DNA from 3 places in the Streptomyces thermocarboxydus genome. Region 2 is predicted to be linked to each of the others. Evidence: riboswitches for the same ligand, from Rfam matches in the RefSeq annotation. Region 2 holds a riboswitch; each other region holds the start of a gene.
The links. Region 2 has a riboswitch for cyclic di-AMP ahead of AY578_RS15380 (M23 family metallopeptidase). Riboswitches for the same ligand answer to the same signal wherever they lie in the genome.
Positions count from the first base shown of each region.

Region 1: it holds a riboswitch for cyclic di-AMP, as region 2 does, so the genes downstream of both, AY578_RS24880 (M23 family metallopeptidase) here and AY578_RS15380 (M23 family metallopeptidase) in region 2, are expected to answer to the same signal.
Region 3: it holds a riboswitch for cyclic di-AMP, as region 2 does, so the genes downstream of both, AY578_RS28925 (M23 family metallopeptidase) here and AY578_RS15380 (M23 family metallopeptidase) in region 2, are expected to answer to the same signal.

Region 1 covers NZ_CP058273.1:5,389,331-5,394,779, forward strand. The annotation lists gene AY578_RS24870 (M16 family metallopeptidase) at 1-527, shown strand, start outside; gene AY578_RS24875 (M16 family metallopeptidase) at 524-1,912, shown strand; cyclic di-AMP (ydaO/yuaA leader) riboswitch at 2,112-2,277, shown strand; gene AY578_RS24880 (M23 family metallopeptidase) at 2,290-3,063, shown strand; gene AY578_RS24885 (GntR family transcriptional regulator) at 3,286-3,990, shown strand; gene AY578_RS24890 (HPr family phosphocarrier protein) at 4,127-4,408, opposite strand; gene AY578_RS24895 (bifunctional acetate--CoA ligase family protein/GNAT family N-acetyltransferase) at 4,583-5,449, shown strand, end outside.
Region 2 covers NZ_CP058273.1:3,346,703-3,352,151, forward strand. The annotation lists gene trmB (tRNA (guanosine(46)-N7)-methyltransferase TrmB) at 1-160, shown strand, start outside; gene AY578_RS15375 (PrsW family intramembrane metalloprotease) at 224-1,543, shown strand; gene AY578_RS15380 (M23 family metallopeptidase) at 1,653-2,675, opposite strand; cyclic di-AMP (ydaO/yuaA leader) riboswitch at 2,688-2,845, opposite strand; tRNA gene AY578_RS15385 (tRNA-Met) at 3,150-3,223, opposite strand; gene AY578_RS15390 (dihydrofolate reductase family protein) at 3,287-4,420, opposite strand; gene AY578_RS15395 (response regulator) at 4,507-5,166, opposite strand; partial or broken gene AY578_RS15400 (HAMP domain-containing sensor histidine kinase) at 5,197-5,449, opposite strand, start outside.
Region 3 covers NZ_CP058273.1:6,344,061-6,349,509, forward strand. The annotation lists gene AY578_RS28910 (helix-turn-helix domain-containing protein) at 1-121, shown strand, start outside; gene AY578_RS28915 (DUF6126 family protein) at 118-246, shown strand; gene AY578_RS28920 (tyrosine-protein phosphatase) at 278-1,075, opposite strand; cyclic di-AMP (ydaO/yuaA leader) riboswitch at 1,596-1,760, shown strand; gene AY578_RS28925 (M23 family metallopeptidase) at 1,765-2,691, shown strand; gene AY578_RS28930 (SGNH/GDSL hydrolase family protein) at 2,942-3,727, shown strand; gene AY578_RS28935 (MBL fold metallo-hydrolase) at 4,219-5,409, shown strand.

The DNA of each region.
Region 1 (5,449 bases), 2.0 Mb from region 2:
TCCTCGGCGGCGGCGAGTCCTCGCGGATCTACAACCGCCTGGTGCGGCGCGACCGTACGGCCGTCGCGGCCGGGTTCGGCCTGCTGCGGCTGGCCGGGGCGCCGTCCCTGGGCTGGCTGGACGTGAAGACGTCCGGCGATGTCGAGGTGCCGGTGATCGAGGCCGCCATCGACGAGGAGCTCGCCCGGTTCGCCGAGGAGGGCCCCAGTGCCGAGGAGATGGAGCGCGCCCAGGCCCAGCTGGAGCGCGAGTGGCTCGACCGGCTCGGCACGGTCGCCGGGCGCGCCGACGAACTGTGCCGCTACGCCGTGCTGTTCGGCGACCCGCAGCTCGCCCTGACCGCCGTGAGCCGGGTCCTGGAGGTGACGGCCGAGGAGGTCCAGGAGGTCGCCAAGGCGCGCCTGCGGCCCGACAACCGCGCGGTGCTCGTCTACGAGCCCGTCGCCCCGGCGGCTGGTGACGCAGCCGCCGAAGCCACCGAAGCCGCCGCGGCCGCCGCCGACGAGAACGAGGAGACGTCGAAGTGACCGAGCTCGCCACGATGGAGTTCCACCCCCGGCCGCAGGCGGGCGAGGCCAAGCCCTGGGCCTTCCCGGCCCCCGAGCGCGGCTCCCTCGACAACGGCCTGACCGTGCTGCGCTGCCACCGCCCGGGCCAGCAGGTCGTCGCCGTCGAGGTGATCCTCGACGCGCCTCTGGACGCGGAGCCGGAGGGCCTGGACGGCGTCGCCACGATCATGGCGCGGGCCTTCTCCGAGGGCACCGACAAGCACTCCGCCGAGGAGTTCGCCGCCGAGCTGGAGCGCTGCGGCGCCACCCTCGACGCGCACGCCGACCACCCCGGCGTCCGCCTCAGCCTGGAAGTGCCGGCCTCGCGGCTCGCCAAGGGGCTCGGCCTGGTCGCCGACGCCCTGCGCGCGCCCGCCTTCGCCGACAGCGAGATCGAACGCCTGGTCCGCAACCGCCTCGACGAGATCCCGCACGAGCTGGCGAACCCGTCCCGCCGCGCCGCGAAGGAGCTCTCCAGGGAGCTGTTCCCGGCGAGCGCGCGCATGTCGCGCCCGCGCCAGGGCACCGAGGAGACCGTCGAGCGCATCGACTCCGCGGCCGTGCGCGGCTTCTACGAGAAGCACGTCCGCCCGGCCACGGCGACCGCCGTGGTGGTCGGCGACCTCACCGGCGTCGACCTGGACGCGCTGCTCGCCGACACCCTGGGCGCCTGGACGGGCTCCCAGGCGCAGCCGCGGCCCGTCCCGCCGGTCGTCGCGGACGACACCGGCCGCGTGGTCATCGTGGACCGCCCCGGCGCCGTGCAGACGCAGCTGCTGATCGGCCGTACCGGCCCGGACCGGCACGACCGCGTGTGGCCCGCGCAGGTGCTCGGCACGTACTGCCTCGGCGGCACCCTCACCTCGCGCCTGGACCGCGTCCTGCGCGAGGAGAAGGGATACACCTACGGCGTACGGGCGTTCGGCCAGGTGCTGCGCTCGGCCCCCGACGGCACGGGCGCGTCGCTGCTGGCCATTAGCGGCTCGGTCGACACCCCCAACACGGGCCCGGCACTGGACGACCTGTGGACCGTGCTGCGCACGCTGGCCGCCGAGGGCCTCACGGACGACGAGCGGGAAGTCGCCGTGCAGAACCTGGTGGGCGTGGCGCCGCTCAAGTACGAGACGGCCGCGGCCGTCGCGGGCACCCTGGCCGACCAGGTCGAGCAGCACCTGCCGGACCACTACCAGGCCGACCTGTACCGGCAGTTGGCCGCGACCGGCACGGTGGAGGCCACGGCGGCCGTCGTGAACGCCTTCCCGGTGGACCGTCTGGTGACCGTGCTCGTCGGTGACGCGGCGCAGATCAAGGAGCCCGTGGAGGCGCTCGGGATCGGCGAAGTCACGGTCGTCACGGCCGAGTAGGCGCGGCGGAACGCACGCGCGCGGGAGCCCCGGCGGCGGGAACGTCACCGGGGCTCCCTTATGCCCGAATTGGGGCGGAGGTTGCCTGTCTGCCCTGTGGGATGCGCTACAAAACCATGGATTCGTTTGGGGATTGCGAGATGTCCCGCTTAGCTTCGTGCGGGCTGTTCGTCGGGCAGTGCGCCGCATCCGCGGCACCGGACAGTCATCGCCGAGTCCCCGTACGGCGCGAGCCAGGGGAGCCGGGGACCCACACGTAGTCCCTGGGGTGAATCGGACGCCCGCGCGTGTCGCGAGGGTGTCCGTAGGAGACCTTCCTGCTCCGAACCCGTCAGCTAACCCGGTAGGCGAGAGGGAAGGAAAGGACCAGCTTGTACATGGCGTTCACCCGCGCCACCGGGAAGCACCGTCGTCCCAGCCGCGTCCAGCGCGGCACCGCCCGCGCCGCGGGCGTCGCGGCCCTCGCGGGCACCGGCGTCGTCGGCTCCTTCGCGGCCCCCGCGCTCGCCGCCGAACCGGCCGCCGCCCAGACCGGCCTCACCCCTGTCGTGACCCTCGGCGACGTGGTCGCCGACCGCATCGACGCCCAGGCCGCAGCCCAGCACGAGGCCGCCCGCGTGGCGGCCCAGGAGGCCGCGCGCAAGGCCGCCGAGGAGGCGGCCCGCGAGCGCGCCGTCGAGGAGGCGGAGAAGGCCCGCGCCGAGAAGGAGCGCGCCGCGCGTGAGGCGGAGCGCAAGCGCCTCAACACCTTCGTCTCCCCGATCCCCGGCTCCTACGTGTCGACCGGCTACCAGAGCGGCGGCGCCATCTGGTCGTCCGGCAGCCACACCGGGATCGACTTCCACGCCGCGAGCGGCACGCCCGTCCACTCCGTCGGCGTCGGCACGGTCGTCGAGGCCGGCTGGGGCGGCGCGTACGGCAACCAGGTCGTCATCAAGATGCACGACGGCACGTACACCCAGTACGGGCACCTGTCGTCGATCGGGGTGTCGGTGGGCCAGGAGGTCGCCGCCGGTGAGCAGATCGGCCTGTCCGGCGCCACCGGCAACGTCACTGGCGCCCACCTGCACTTCGAGGCGCGCATGTCCCCCGAGTACGGCTCCGACCTCGACCCGGTCGCCTACCTCCGGTCGCACGGCGTGAACATCTGAGGCGTCGTCGCGCCCTCCCCGCGGCGTAACCGACCCGCCCTCAAGCCCCGGCTCCCGCGAGCCGGGGCTTTCGCCGTTTTCGAACCCGTCCGCCCATGCGCCGCCTGTCCAAAAATTATGTATGGATTCCGGTCCGCCGTCGGAAATTGTCTCCGGTTGCAATAGAGTCACGAACGGACGTCAATCGTCGACGTTTCACGGGGATTAAGCCGGAGGTCGGTCATGCGTATTCCCGCGCACTCGGTGTGCACGGCGATCCGGGACGACATCGTCGCCGGTGTCTACGAGCGCGGGGGCCGGCTCACCGAGGAACTGCTCGCCCGCCGCTACGGGGTCTCCCGGGTCCCCGTCCGCGAGGCGCTGCGCACCCTGGAGGCCGAGGGGTTCGTGGTGACCCGGCGACACGCGGGCGCGTGCGTCGCGGAGCCCACCGAGCAGGAGGCCGCCGACCTCCTGGAGATGCGCCAGCTCCTGGAGCCGCTCGGCGCCTCCCGGGCGGCCCAGCGGCGCACCGACGCCCATCTCAGGGTGCTGCGCGGCCTGGTCAGGCTGGGGCAGGAACGCGCACGTCAGGGCAACAGCGACGACCTGCGCTCGCTGGGCGGCTGGTTCCACGAGACGCTCGCCCAGGCCTCCGGCAGCCCGGCGCTGACGTCGATGCTGACCCAGCTCAGGCACAAGATCGCCTGGATGTACGCGGTGGACGGGCCGCCCGACCCGGTCGCGTACTGGGCGGAGCACGGCGCCATCGTGGACGCCGTGGCACGCGGCGACGGCGAGCGCGCCCGGACCCTCACGGCCCTGCACACCGAGCAGGCGAACGCCGGACACCGGCTGCGGTTCGGCTCCGGAGCCGAACGCGCCGTCCGCACGGACCGTGTGAGGAACTCGCAACATCCCGTAAACATGACGGGCCTGCGCCATTAACACGAGTCCCGTATACAAAGAGGGCGGAAATCGCGGGGGCTTTTTCTGCTGCCCGGAAATGGGAATGAGAAAGGCCCGCCCGGTGGTCCGGGCGGGCCTTTCCGTGTCGCACGGCACTCGCGTGCGGAATTCGTGGTCAGACGGTCTCGGGGAGTTCCTCGAGACCCTCGGCGACCAGTTTCGCCAGACGGTCCAGGGCGGCGTCCGCGCCCTCGGCGTCGGAGGCGAGGACGATCTCCTCACCGCCCTGCGCGCCCAGGCCCAGGACGGCCAGCATCGAGGCCGCGTTGACGGGGGTGCCCCCGGCCTTGGCGATCGTCACCGGGACGCCTGCGGCCGTGGCGGCTCGGACGAAGATGGAGGCGGGGCGGGCGTGGAGACCCTCGGCCCAGCCGACGTTGACGCGGCGCTCAGCCATGTGTTGCTGCCCTTCGCTGTTCAGGGTTGTCTAGACCAGTCTTCCATATCGTGGCGCGTGCCCGGAGCGGCGTCCGGGACGGCCCGACGACCCCCGGGCCGCGGCCTCGGCCCGGCGGTCGTCACCACAGACTGCCTCGCGCCGCCGTCGGACGCGAGCCGTACTCTGGGGCCCATGCAGACCTCGTCGGACCGCCACGAGTACCCCGCCCACTGGGAGGCCGACGTGGTGCTGCGCGACGGCGGCACCGCGCGCATCCGTCCCATCACCGCGGACGACGCGGAGCGGCTGGTCAGCTTCTACGAGCAGGTGTCCGACGAGTCGAAGTACTACCGCTTCTTCGCGCCCTACCCGCGGCTGTCGGCCAAGGACGTGCACCGCTTCACCCACCACGACTTCGTGGACCGCGTCGGGCTCGCGGCGACCGTCGGCGACGACTTCATCGGCACCGTGCGCTACGACCGCATCGGCGCGGGCGGGCGGCCCGCGACCGGCGAGGAGGCCGACGAGGCCGAGGTCGCGTTCCTGGTGCAGGACGCCCACCAGGGCCGGGGCGTCGCCTCCGCCCTCCTGGAGCACATCGCCGCGGTCGCCCGGGAGCGGGGCATCCGCCGGTTCGCCGCCGAGGTGCTGCCCGCCAACACCAAGATGATCAAGGTGTTCACCGACGCCGGGTACACCCAGAAGCGCAGCTTCGAGGACGGCGTGGTGCGCCTGGAGTTCGACCTCGAACCCACCGACCGCTCCCTGGCCGTGCAGTACGCGCGCGAGCAGCGCGCGGAGGCCCGCTCGGTGCAGCGGCTCCTCGCCCCCGGCGCGGTCGCCGTCATCGGCACCGGCCGCGCGCCCGGCGGCGTCGGACGCAGCATCCTCGGCAACATCCGCGACGCCGGCTTCACCGGCCGCCTCTACGCCGTCAACGGGGCGCTGCCGGAGGGGGAGAAGGAGCTCGACGGCGTTCCCGCCTTCCGCTCCGTGCGCGACATCGACGGACCCGTGGACCTCGCGGTCGTCGCGGTGCCCGCCGAACGGGTCCCCGAG
Region 2 (5,449 bases):
CACCCGGGAGGACGGCGGTTTCGCGCCGCGTCCCGAGTTCCGTCCGCTCACCCGTTTCGAGCGGCAGGGGCTGGACAAGGGTCATGTGGTGAACGACCTGCTCTTCCGCCGCGTACCGCACGACGACCGCGCCGGGCACCGGGACGGGGACAGCGCCTGACCTCCCCGACCCTCCTCCTGCGCCGGCACGCAGCCCTGCCCCTTTCTCGTTAGGGTCGAATCCGTGGCCAGCAGCCCTCCGTACCCGCCGTACCCCGGCGCAGCTCCCGGCAGCACGCTGCGGCACCCCCACTGGTGGCAGCGCCCGGCGGTCCGCTACGGAGCGGTGGTCACCCTGCTGGCCCTGTCCGGGCTGGTGATCCTGGCGCTGGTGCGGGAGCAGACCGGTACGCAGGGCTTCCTGGTCGGTCTGGGGCTTGCCGTGCTGCCGGTGCCGCTGCTGCTCGCGGCTTTCCGCTGGCTGGGCCGGGTGGAGCCGGGCCCCTGGCGGAACCTGCTGTTCGCCTTCGCCTGGGGCGCGTGCGCGGCGGCACTGATCGCGATCGTGGCGAACAGCTTCGCCACCCGGTGGATAGCGACGACCACCGCCGACCCGGCCGGCGCCGACACCCTGGGCGCGACGGTCATAGCGCCGGTCGTGGAGGAGACTGCGAAGGCGGCGGCGGTGCTGCTGCTCTTCCTGTTCCGCAGACGCGACTTCCACGGGATCCTCGACGGCGTGGTGGCCGCCGGGTTCACCGCGACCGGTTTCGCGTTCACCGAGAACGTCCTCTACCTGGGCAACGCCTTCGGCACCGACCAGCTCACCGGCGGCAGCGGCATCGCCTCGGTCACCGCGGCGACCTTCTTCGTCCGCATCGTCATGTCGCCCTTCGCGCACCCCCTGTTCACCGTGCTCACCGGCATCGGCTTCGGCGCGGCCGCGCTGGCCGCCGACCGGCAGCGGGTGCGGCGCGTGCTCCTCCCCCTCGCCGGGCTGCTGCTCGCGATGGGCATGCACGCCCTGTGGAACGGCTCCGCCACGCTCGGCCAGTTCGGCTTCATCGCGGTGTACGGGGCGTTCATGGTGCCGACGTTCGGGCTGCTGACCTGGCTGGTGGTGTGGACGCGGCAGCGGGAGCTGCGGACCGTGCGCACGGAGCTGCCCGCCTACGCGGTGGCGGGCTGGCTGCGTCCGGCGGAGCCGTTCGCGCTGGGCTCGATGCGGGCGCGGCGTCTCGCCCGGAAGTTCGCCCGCGAGCACGGAGGGAAGCCCGCTGCCCGCACGGTCGCCCAGTACGAGGCGTACGCGACCCAGCTGGCGTTCCTGCGCCACCGGGGCCGCGCGGGGAAGGCGGGGGCGGACTTCGTGACGCGGGAGCGTGAGCTGCTGCTGGAGCTGTGGCACCGGCGCGGGGCGGCCCGCCCGGCCCTTGAGCACGCGGCCCGGCTCACGGCGCCCCCGGTGCCGTACGGCGCGGGCTGGGCGTACGGGCCCATGCCCGCCGCGTGGCCGGCGCAGCCGCCGTATCCGGCGTACGGGGAGAACCCCTACCGGCGCTGAGGCAAGAACCCCCGGACATGCGGAACCGGCAGCCCTGACGTCGGGGGGTCGTCGTCGGGGCTGCCGGCGTTCACGGCGTCGGCGGCCGGTACGCGGCCGCCGGAGTGGTTCAGATGGAGAGGCCCTTGCCCGCCAGCCAGGCGGCCGGGTCGATGCCGCCGGAGCCGGTGTGGACCTCGAGGTGCAGGTGGGCGCCGGTGACGTTGCCGGTCGCGCCGACGCGGCCGATCACGTCCCCGGTGTTGACCTTCTGGCCGACGCTGACGTTGATCGACGACTGGTGGGCGTACCAGATCTCGGTGCCGTCGTCGAGGGTCAGCACCGTCTTGTAGCCGTACGAGCCGTCCCACCCGGCGGAGGTGATCGTGCCGGTGTGGACCGCCTTGATCAGGGTGCCGGTGGGGGCGGCGAAGTCGAGGCCGGTGTGGTGGCCGGAGGACCAGTAGGCGCCGGCCTCACCGAAGGTGGAGGTGATGGTGTACGAGGAGGTCGGCAGCGCGTACTGCTTGGCCAGCTCGGCGAGGCGCTCGGCCTCGGCCTTCTTCGCGGCCTCCTCCTCCGCCTTCTTCCTGGCGGCCTCGGCCTTCTCCTTGGCCTCCTTCTCCGCCTTGGCGGCGGCCTCGGCGGCCTCCTTCTCGGCGGCGGCGAGGGCGGCGGCCTGCGCCTTGCTCTGCGCCTGGCCCTGCTGCTGCTCGACCTGGGCCATGATGCGGGCGCGCAGCGCCTCGCCGGCGTCGGCGGCGCCCTCCTCGGTGCCCGTGTCGGCGGCGGCCATCCTGCCGATGTCGCTGAGGGGGGTGCTGGAGCCCTTCGGTGTTTCCTCGTCGGAGATGAGGGAACCCACGTTGGGCAGGTCGGGCAGGGAGATGGAGACGGGCGGCTTGCCGGTCTGGGCGCTGGCCATGCCGCCGGCGCCGACGGCGGCTATGACGCCGACGCCCAGGACGGTGGAGCTGCGGGCGAGTCCGCCTCCGCGCTGCTTGGCGACGCGGTGCCGGCCACGCACGGGCCGGACGGACTCCGCAGTGGGGTTCCACTCCTCGAAGGGGCCCTCTTCGGCGCCGGGGGCGCCGTAGACGAAGGTGTCGCTCGGCTTGAACGGGGCCTCGGGGGCAGGCGGGTTGGACGCCACGTGGGCGCGCTCCTTTCCTTCCGTCTTCGCCTACCGGGTTAGCTGACGGGTTCGGAGCGGGAAGGTCTCCTACGCGCGTATACGAACCGTGTTTCCACGGCGGTATCCGCCCGATTCACCCCATGGTGGTGGTTCCCCGGTTCCCTTGCGGGATTCGGCGCGTGCGCACGGAGCCGACTTCTGTGACGGCTGGGACGACCGCGCTGCGTTATCGAACGTTAATAGACGCGGGGGCCGGATTCCAAGCCGTTCCTCTTGATCGTTAACGATTTCCGCACGGACTTAAGCGCCATCAGCGGGCGAAAACGGGCGAGTTGACCGGGCCTCTGACGGCCCGTCGAACCTGACGGTGTGTCAGTTGTTATGCGCTGCGGCGCCGTTCACTCACTCTGCGTGAGAAGTAAGGGAGAGGGTGCCGTCAGGGGGAAACACCGAGGGCCGGAACCCTTTCGGATTCCGGCCCTCGGCCTTCAGTAGCGGGGACAGGATTTGAACCTGCGACCTCTGGGTTATGAGCCCAGCGAGCTACCGAGCTGCTCCACCCCGCGTCGGTAAACACAAGTGTACGGCATCCGCGGGGTGCTCCGCACATCCCTTCCCGGTGGGTGCGTTCAGCCGCCCAGCAGATGCGCGTTCGGCGCCTTCGCGCGCTGCTCGAACTCCGGCAGCACCACCACCGTGGCGCCCCCCTCGGCCAGTACGGCGCTGCCGTCGGCGTCCGTCACGAAGGTGTCCGGCTCCCGCCAGGCGGTGACCACCCGGCGCACCCCCGCGTCCAGGATCAGCCGCGCGCAGGGCGCCGGCCGGGACGCGCGGCGGGCGCACGGCTCCAGGCTTGAGTAGACGGTGGCGCCCGCCAGCCGCGGGTCGGTGGGGTCGGCCTTGGCGAGCGCGGCCTCCTCCGCGTGCACCACGGGGTCCTCACCCTCCCGGGAGTGGCCCCGCGCCAGCTCGGTGCCGTCGGCGGCGACCACGACCGCGCCGACGCTGAACGCGGTCTCGGAGGGCGGGCATTGCGCGGCCAGCTCGCAGGCGAGGGCGAGCCAGTGGCGGTCGGCGGCGGACGGCAGGGCGCCAGTGCCGGGCGCGGTGGGCTCGTAGCGCATCAGGACGACGTCGCCGATCGGCCGGGTCTCGAGCAGGCGCAGCCGCCCGCCCTGGTAGGCGCCGGGGCCGAACAGGCGGGGGGCGTCGGGGTCGCCGACGAACAGCGGGGCGAGGACGAGCTGGAGCTCGTCGGCGAGGCCCTCGGTCATCAGCTGCGTGTGGATCCGCCCGCCGCCCTCCACCATCAGCCGCCGCACCCCGCGCACGTCGTGCAGGTGCTCCAGGAGCCGCCGCCAGTCCAGGGCGTCGCCGAGCGGCACGACGTCGGCGGCGATGCCCAGGGCGCGGGCCCGTTCGGCGCCCTTGTCCGTGGTGTAGAGCACCTTCTCGCCACCCGTGTGCCAGAAGCGGGCCGTCGGGTCGAGATCCCCTGAGCCGCTCACCGTGACCTTCAGCGGGTACTCCGGCAGCCCGTCGGCGACCCGGGCGGCGCGGCGCTCGGGCGAGTTGACCAGCAGCCGGGGGTTGTCGGCGCGGATCGTGCCGGCGCCGACCAGGATGGCGTCCACGGACGCCCGTACCTCGTCGACCCGGTCGAAGTCGGCCGGGCTCGACAGCAGCAGCCGCTCGGGGCCGGTGTCGTCCAGGTAGCCGTCGAGGGAGACGGCGGCGGACAGCAGGACGTACGGGTACGGCATCGGCGGGCTCTCCCGGGTGCGGGCGGCGGCGGGACCGCTGCGCGGTCCGTCTCCAGTCTGGCAACCCGTGCGGCCGGGCGCGGAGGTCAGGGCTCGATCAGGCCGACCCGGATCGCGTACCGGGTGAGCTCCAGGCGGTCCTTCAGGCCCAGCTTGGCGAGCAGGTTGGCGCGGTGCCGCTCCACCGTCTTGGGGCTGATCACCAGCATGTCCGCGATCTGCTGCGAGGTGTGGCCCTCGGCGACGAGCTTGAGGATCTGCTCCTCGCGGTCGGTGATCGCCTTCGGGGGCAGGGTCCGGCCCTCCCGCGCGAGGTCGAGGTAGTTGTGGATGAGGGCGTTGACCGCCCCCGGGTAGAGGAACGGCTCGCCCCGCATGGTGGCGTGGCAGGCCTGCACGAGGTCCTGGTCGGCGACCGACTTGAGGACGTAGCCGGAGGCTCCGGCGGCCAGCGCCTCGAAGAAGAACTGCTCGTTGTCGTACATGGTCAGCACGAGGATCCGGGTTTCCGGCAGGGTGCGGGAGAGCTCACGGGCCGCCTGCAGACCGGTCAGGCGCGGCATGGCGATGTCGAGGATGGCCAGGTCGGGGCGGTGCTCACGGGCCAGTTCGAGGGCTTCGGCGCCGTCGGCGGCCTCCGCCACCACGGTCAGGTCCGGTTCGCCGTCCAGGATGAGACGGACCCCCCGGCGGACCAGCGCGTGGTCGTCGGCGAGGAGGATGCGGGTGGGGGAGGCGTCGGTCATGGTTCAGCGTTTCCGGTCGGGGGGCGTCGGTCACGGGGGCGGCGCGTGCGCGGGCGCGGAGCGGCGCACGGCGGCCGGGGTGGTCGAGGGTGCGGACGTGCGCACGGGCCGTACGGGAACGAGGGCGTGCGCGGGGAAGCGCGCGGGGACGGGCACGGCGAGCCTCGCGCCCACCAGCAGCGCCCGCTCCCGCATGCCGCGGATGCCGGCGCCTCGTCGGCGCCGCCGATTCCGCGGCCGTCGTCGCGGACCCGCAGCTCGACCCCGCCGGGCGTGCGGCGCA
Region 3 (5,449 bases), 3.0 Mb from region 2:
CACCCCGCACCGCATCACCGCGCAGGACCCCGACGGGGTCGAGCTGCTGTTCGTGCACACCCTGTTGCAAAGTCCCACGGCCACCCTGTGCCTGGGCCCTACCCCTGGAGAGACCCTGTGAGCGGCAAGGACATGGAGGAGAAGTTCCCCCGGGCCCTGTGGATCCGGCTGTTCGTCTACATCGTGGTCGGGCACCTCTTCGCGGCCTTCATCTACTTCCTCTTCGAGATCGCGCCGAAGAAGTAGCGGCCGCGAGGGCGGCGTACGGGGGCGGGTGTCAGTCGAGCAGGCGCTCGCGCAGCCGCTCCCGGTGGGCCGGGGTGAGCCCCAGCCCCTGCTCCAGGTAGGCGTCCACGCCGCCCCAGGTCTCCTCGACCGTCTCGAAGGCGGCCGACAGATACTCCTCGCGCGCGTCGAAGAGCGGGCTGAGCAGCTCCATGACCTCGGGGGAGTAGGCCTCGGCGGAGCTGCCGCTGCGCCGTACCTTGTAGCGGCGGTGCTTGGCGTTGGACTTCAGGTAGTCCTCGACGATCGCGTCCCGCTCCACACCCACGGCGAGCAGCGTCACCGCCACCGACAGGCCCGCGCGGTCCTTCCCGGCCGCACAGTGCATCAGCGCGGGGACGCTGTCCTCGGCGAGCGCGCGCAGCACCTGCGAGTGCTCGGAGGTGCGCTCCTTGATGATCATCCGGTACGAGGTGATCATCCGGTCGGCGCCCTGGCCGTCGGCGAGGATCGCGCGCAGCTGGTCCAGGTCGCCGTCGCGCACCATCTTCCAGAACTCCGCGCCGTCGGCCGGGTCGCTCAGCGGCAGGTTGACGTTGCGCACGCCCGGCAGGGCGACGTCGGGACCCTCCAGCTTCTGGTCGGCCGCGTTGCGGAAGTCGAACACCGTGTGCAGGCCGAGCGAGGCCAGGAAGGCGGCGTCCTCCGCGGTGGCGTGGGCGAGGTGACCGCTGCGGAACAGCACCCCGTGCCGCACCCGCCGGCCGTCCATCGTGGGCAGCCCGCCCACGTCGCGGAAGTTGCGCACCCCGGTCAGCTGGGGCTCGGTCGACGGGATCTCCTGCGTCACGGACGGCTCCTCCCACTCCGCGCCGTCGCCGCGGCTCGTCGACGGGCACCACTCGACGATACGACATGCCTGCCTGGGGCAATGAGTTGTCGGACACCCTGGTGCTGTTGGGTTGTGTCGTTTTTTGTTTGTTCCTGAGATGCGGATTACGGGCCGGTCTCGCCATGATCGAGATGTCGCGATTGCGTCGGGTGTCCCGCCCGTATTGGTCATAGATGAGGCGGTCTGTCCGATTGGGGTATTTGAGGTGAACGTGTCCCGATAGAAAGGGAATTGAGGAAGGGGCGCGTGAGCATCGTCATATCGGTGACCGTGTGCTGTCGCCATGTTCACGTAATCCCCTTTCATGACAAGGGAATTCACCCGCGCGTCGTTCACGGGATCGACGCACGGTGACGTCATTTCCCCCTTTCGATCACGGAAAAAGCGGGTTCGCGGGAACCCGCGCTTGTTTCGCCGCGTCGCGGTCGCTTACGTTCCCAACCGATCCGGACGGACGCCTAATCCTGCCGCCGCCCGGAGCCCGCACACACTGACCCGACGTACGGCAGGAGCGGGGGACCCACAGGTACAACTGCCTGTTCCGGACCCCGGAAACAGGCTTGGGGTTAAGCCGCGCAGCAACGCGGCCGGACATCTCCAGTCCGCACCCGACAGCTCACCTCGTAGGCGCCGGAGAGGAATTCGACATGCCCGCGAAGGGTAAGCACCGCCGCACCAAGGCTCAGCGTTTCACCCGCACCATCGCCGTCGCCGGAACCGGTGGCGCCGCTCTCGCCCTGCCGTTCCTCGGCGCCACCGGCGCCCACGCCGCGACGCCGCAGTCCGCCCCCGAGGCCTCGGTCCAGTCGCTGTCCGTCACCGGCCAGCAGGCCAAGGCCGACAAGAACGGCGAGACCCGCACGTACACCGTGAAGGCCGGCGACTACCTCGCCAAGATCGCCGAGGCCGAGCACGTCGACGGTGGCTGGAAGCAGCTCTACGCGGACAACCGCGAGGCCGTCGGTGACGACCCGTCGCTCATCCACCCCGGTCTGAAGCTCTCGATCGACGGCAAGGCCGCCGCCAAGAGCACGCCGAAGCAGTCCACTTCGCCGCAGGCCGCCAAGCCCGCCGCGCCCAAGGCCGAGAAGCCGGCCGAGCAGCCCGCGGAGAAGGCCGCCGAGAAGTCCTCCTCCGACGAGGCGCCCGCCCAGACCGCCCCCGCCTCCGGCTTCACCGCCCCGGTGTCCGGCGGCAGCGTCGGCACCGCCTACAAGGTGGCCGGCAACATGTGGTCCAGCGGCTACCACACCGGTGCCGACTTCGTCGTCCCGACCGGCACCCCCCTGAAGGCCGTCGGCGCCGGCACCGTCGTCTCCGCCGGCTGGGGCGGCGCGTACGGCAACCAGGTCGTCATCCAGCTGAACGACGGCCACTACGCCCAGTACGCCCACCTGTCGTCGCTGTCCGTCTCCGCGGGCCAGACGGTGACCGCCGGCCAGCAGGTCGGTCTCTCCGGTGCGACCGGCAACGTGACCGGCCCGCACCTGCACTTCGAGATCCGCACCACCCCGAACTACGGCTCGGACGTGGACCCGATCGCGTACCTGCGCGGCAAGGGCGTCTCCATCTGACCCCCGAGCGGCACCCTTCCTGACACGCACGCCTGAGGCCGGTCCCCGATCCACGGGGCCCGGCCTCAGGTGTGTCCGGTCCGTGTCCAGGGCACGTGTCCGCGCCGCGGCGTACCTATTCCTGGCTTGGCCAAACCTTGAAGTGGCTTATCTCACCGCGCGTCAACCCCCGCCTACGGTCGCGTAGGTCACATCCGAAGGTGAATCATGTCCGGCTGTGGCAGACGATTCGAAGAGTGACAAGGCAACAGTGATCGGGTCGTACGTGGCGGTGGGGGACAGCTTCACCGAGGGCGTCGGCGACCCCGGCCCCGACGGGGCGTTCGTCGGCTGGGCCGACCGCCTCGCCGTTCTGCTCGCCGACCGCAGGCCCGAGGGCGACTTCCGGTACGTCAATCTCGCGGTGCGCGGCAAGCTGCTGGACCAGATCGTGGCCGACCAGGTCCCCCGGGCCGTCGAACTCGCCCCCGACCTGGTCTCCTTCTGCGCGGGCGGCAACGACATCCTGCGCCCGGGCACCGACCCGGACGAGGTCGCCGAGCGCTTCGAGAAGGCGGTCGCCCGGCTCGCGGCGGCGGCCGGGACGGTCATGGTGACCACCGGGTTCGACACCCGGGGCGTCCCGCTGCTCAAGCATCTGCGCGGCAAGATCGCGACGTACAACGGGCATGTGCGGGCCGTCGCCGACCGGTACGGCTGCCCGGTGCTCGACCTGTGGTCGCTGCGGAGCGTGCAGGACCGCAGGGCGTGGGACGCCGACCGGCTGCACCTCTCGCCCGAGGGGCACACCCGCGTCGCGCTGCGCGCGGGCCTCGCCCTCGGCCTGGAGGTGCCCGCGGACCCGGAGCAGCCGTGGCCGCCGCTGCCGCCTCGCGGCACGCTGGAGATCCGGCGGGACGACGTCCACTGGGCGCGGGAGTATCTGGTGCCGTGGATCGGCCGGCGCCTGCGGGGGGAGTCGTCGGGCGACCACATCACGGCGAAGGGGACGCTGTCCCCGGAGGACATCCGGTCGCGGATCGCGAAGGTGGCGTGAGGCGCGGTCCGCTCGGAGCGCGGGGCGGCTGGGCCCGCGGGGCGTGTGCGGGTGGGCGCGTGGCTGGTCGCGCGGTTCCCCGCGCCCCTTTTGGGGCGTAGTGGTCGCGCGTCTTGAGGCCCACGTGAAGCTCGACGCCTCAGGCCTCCGCGGGCCGCTTCGTGGCTCGTCGCGCAGTTTCCCGCGCCCCTGATGGGGCGTAGTGGTCGCGCGTCTTGAGGCCCACATGAAGCGTGACACCTCAGGCCTCCGCGGGCCGCTTCGTGGCTCGTCGCGCAGTCTCCCGCGCCCTTGATGGGGCGATGCGCTCGCGCGTCTCGAGGGCGCGGGGCGGATCACGCCCTTGGGGGCGCGGGGAACTGCGCGATCGGGGGCTCGGGGGCGGAGCCCCCCTGGCGGCAGTCGAGGGCGCGGGCCGTTTCCACAACCGCCCCCTTCCGCGGAGCCGCCGCACATAATGGAAACTCCGAGCGATTTCATCTGGAGGTACCGTGGCCGCTTCATCCGCCCCCCGGGCGGGGCTGACCGCCCTGCGGCCGCCGGCCTTCGGCGCGGAGCCGGCCGGTGAGCGCCTGGCCCGGATCCGCAGGTCCCCGCACTTCGCGAACGGCGTGTTCCAGAACCCGGGCGGGCAGACCCGAATGCGTCCCTCCGGGTCGGGACGGGACATGGCCAGGCAGTTCCTGGACAAGGACTCCCGCTCCCTCCGCGCCCCCCAGGGCACGATCCCGGTCCATCCCACCACCCTCGCCGACCTGAACCGCCCGCCGGCGACCGGGCTGCGCCTGACATGGATGGGCCACTCCAGCGTGCTCGCGGAGATCGACGGACAGCGGGTGCTGTTCGACCCCGTGTGGGGTGAGCGCTGCTCGCCGTTCCCCTTCGCCGGCCCCAAGCGGCTCCACCCCGTGCCACTGCCCCTGGCCGCGCTCGGCCCGGTGGACGTCGTGGTGATCTCCCACGACCACTACGACCACCTGGACATGCGGACGATCAGGGAACTGGCCGGCACGGACACCGTGTTCGCCGTGCCCCTCGGCGTGGGCGCCCATCTGGAGCGCTGGGGCGTCTCCGCGGACCGCCTGCGCGAGCTGGACTGGCAGGAGTCGACGCGGGTCGGCGGCCTCACCCTGACCGCGACCCCGGCCCGCCACTTCTGCGGGCGGGGCCTGCGCAACACCCAGCACACCCTGTGGGCCTCCTGGGTGGTCGCCGGCGAGCGGCACCGGATCTACCACAGCGGTGACACCGGCTACTTCGAGGGCTTCCGCGACATCGGCGCCGCCCACGGCCCGTTCGACGCGACGATGATCCAGGTCGGCGCCTACTCGGAGTTCTGGCCGGACATCCACATGACCCCCGAGGAAGGCGTCCGCTCCCACCTCGACCTCCAGGGCGGCGATCCGGGCGGCGTGCTGATGCCGATCCACTGGGGCACCTTCAACCTCGCCCCGCACCCGTGGGCGGAGCCGGGGGAGTGGATGACGGACGCCGCGGCGGCGGTGGGCCAGGCGGTCGCCTTCCCACGTCCGGGCGCCCCCTTCGAGCCAGGCGGCGACCTGCCCACCGACCCCTGGTGGCGCCCGCTCACCCGCCCGGTCCCGCGCACCTGGAAGACGGGCACCCCGCCGCGGAGCGAGGAGACCCCCAGCAACGACCTCGACCTGGCGGGCGACCGCTGAGACGCGCGCGGCGGGCGGACCGGAGGCACCCCTCCGTCCG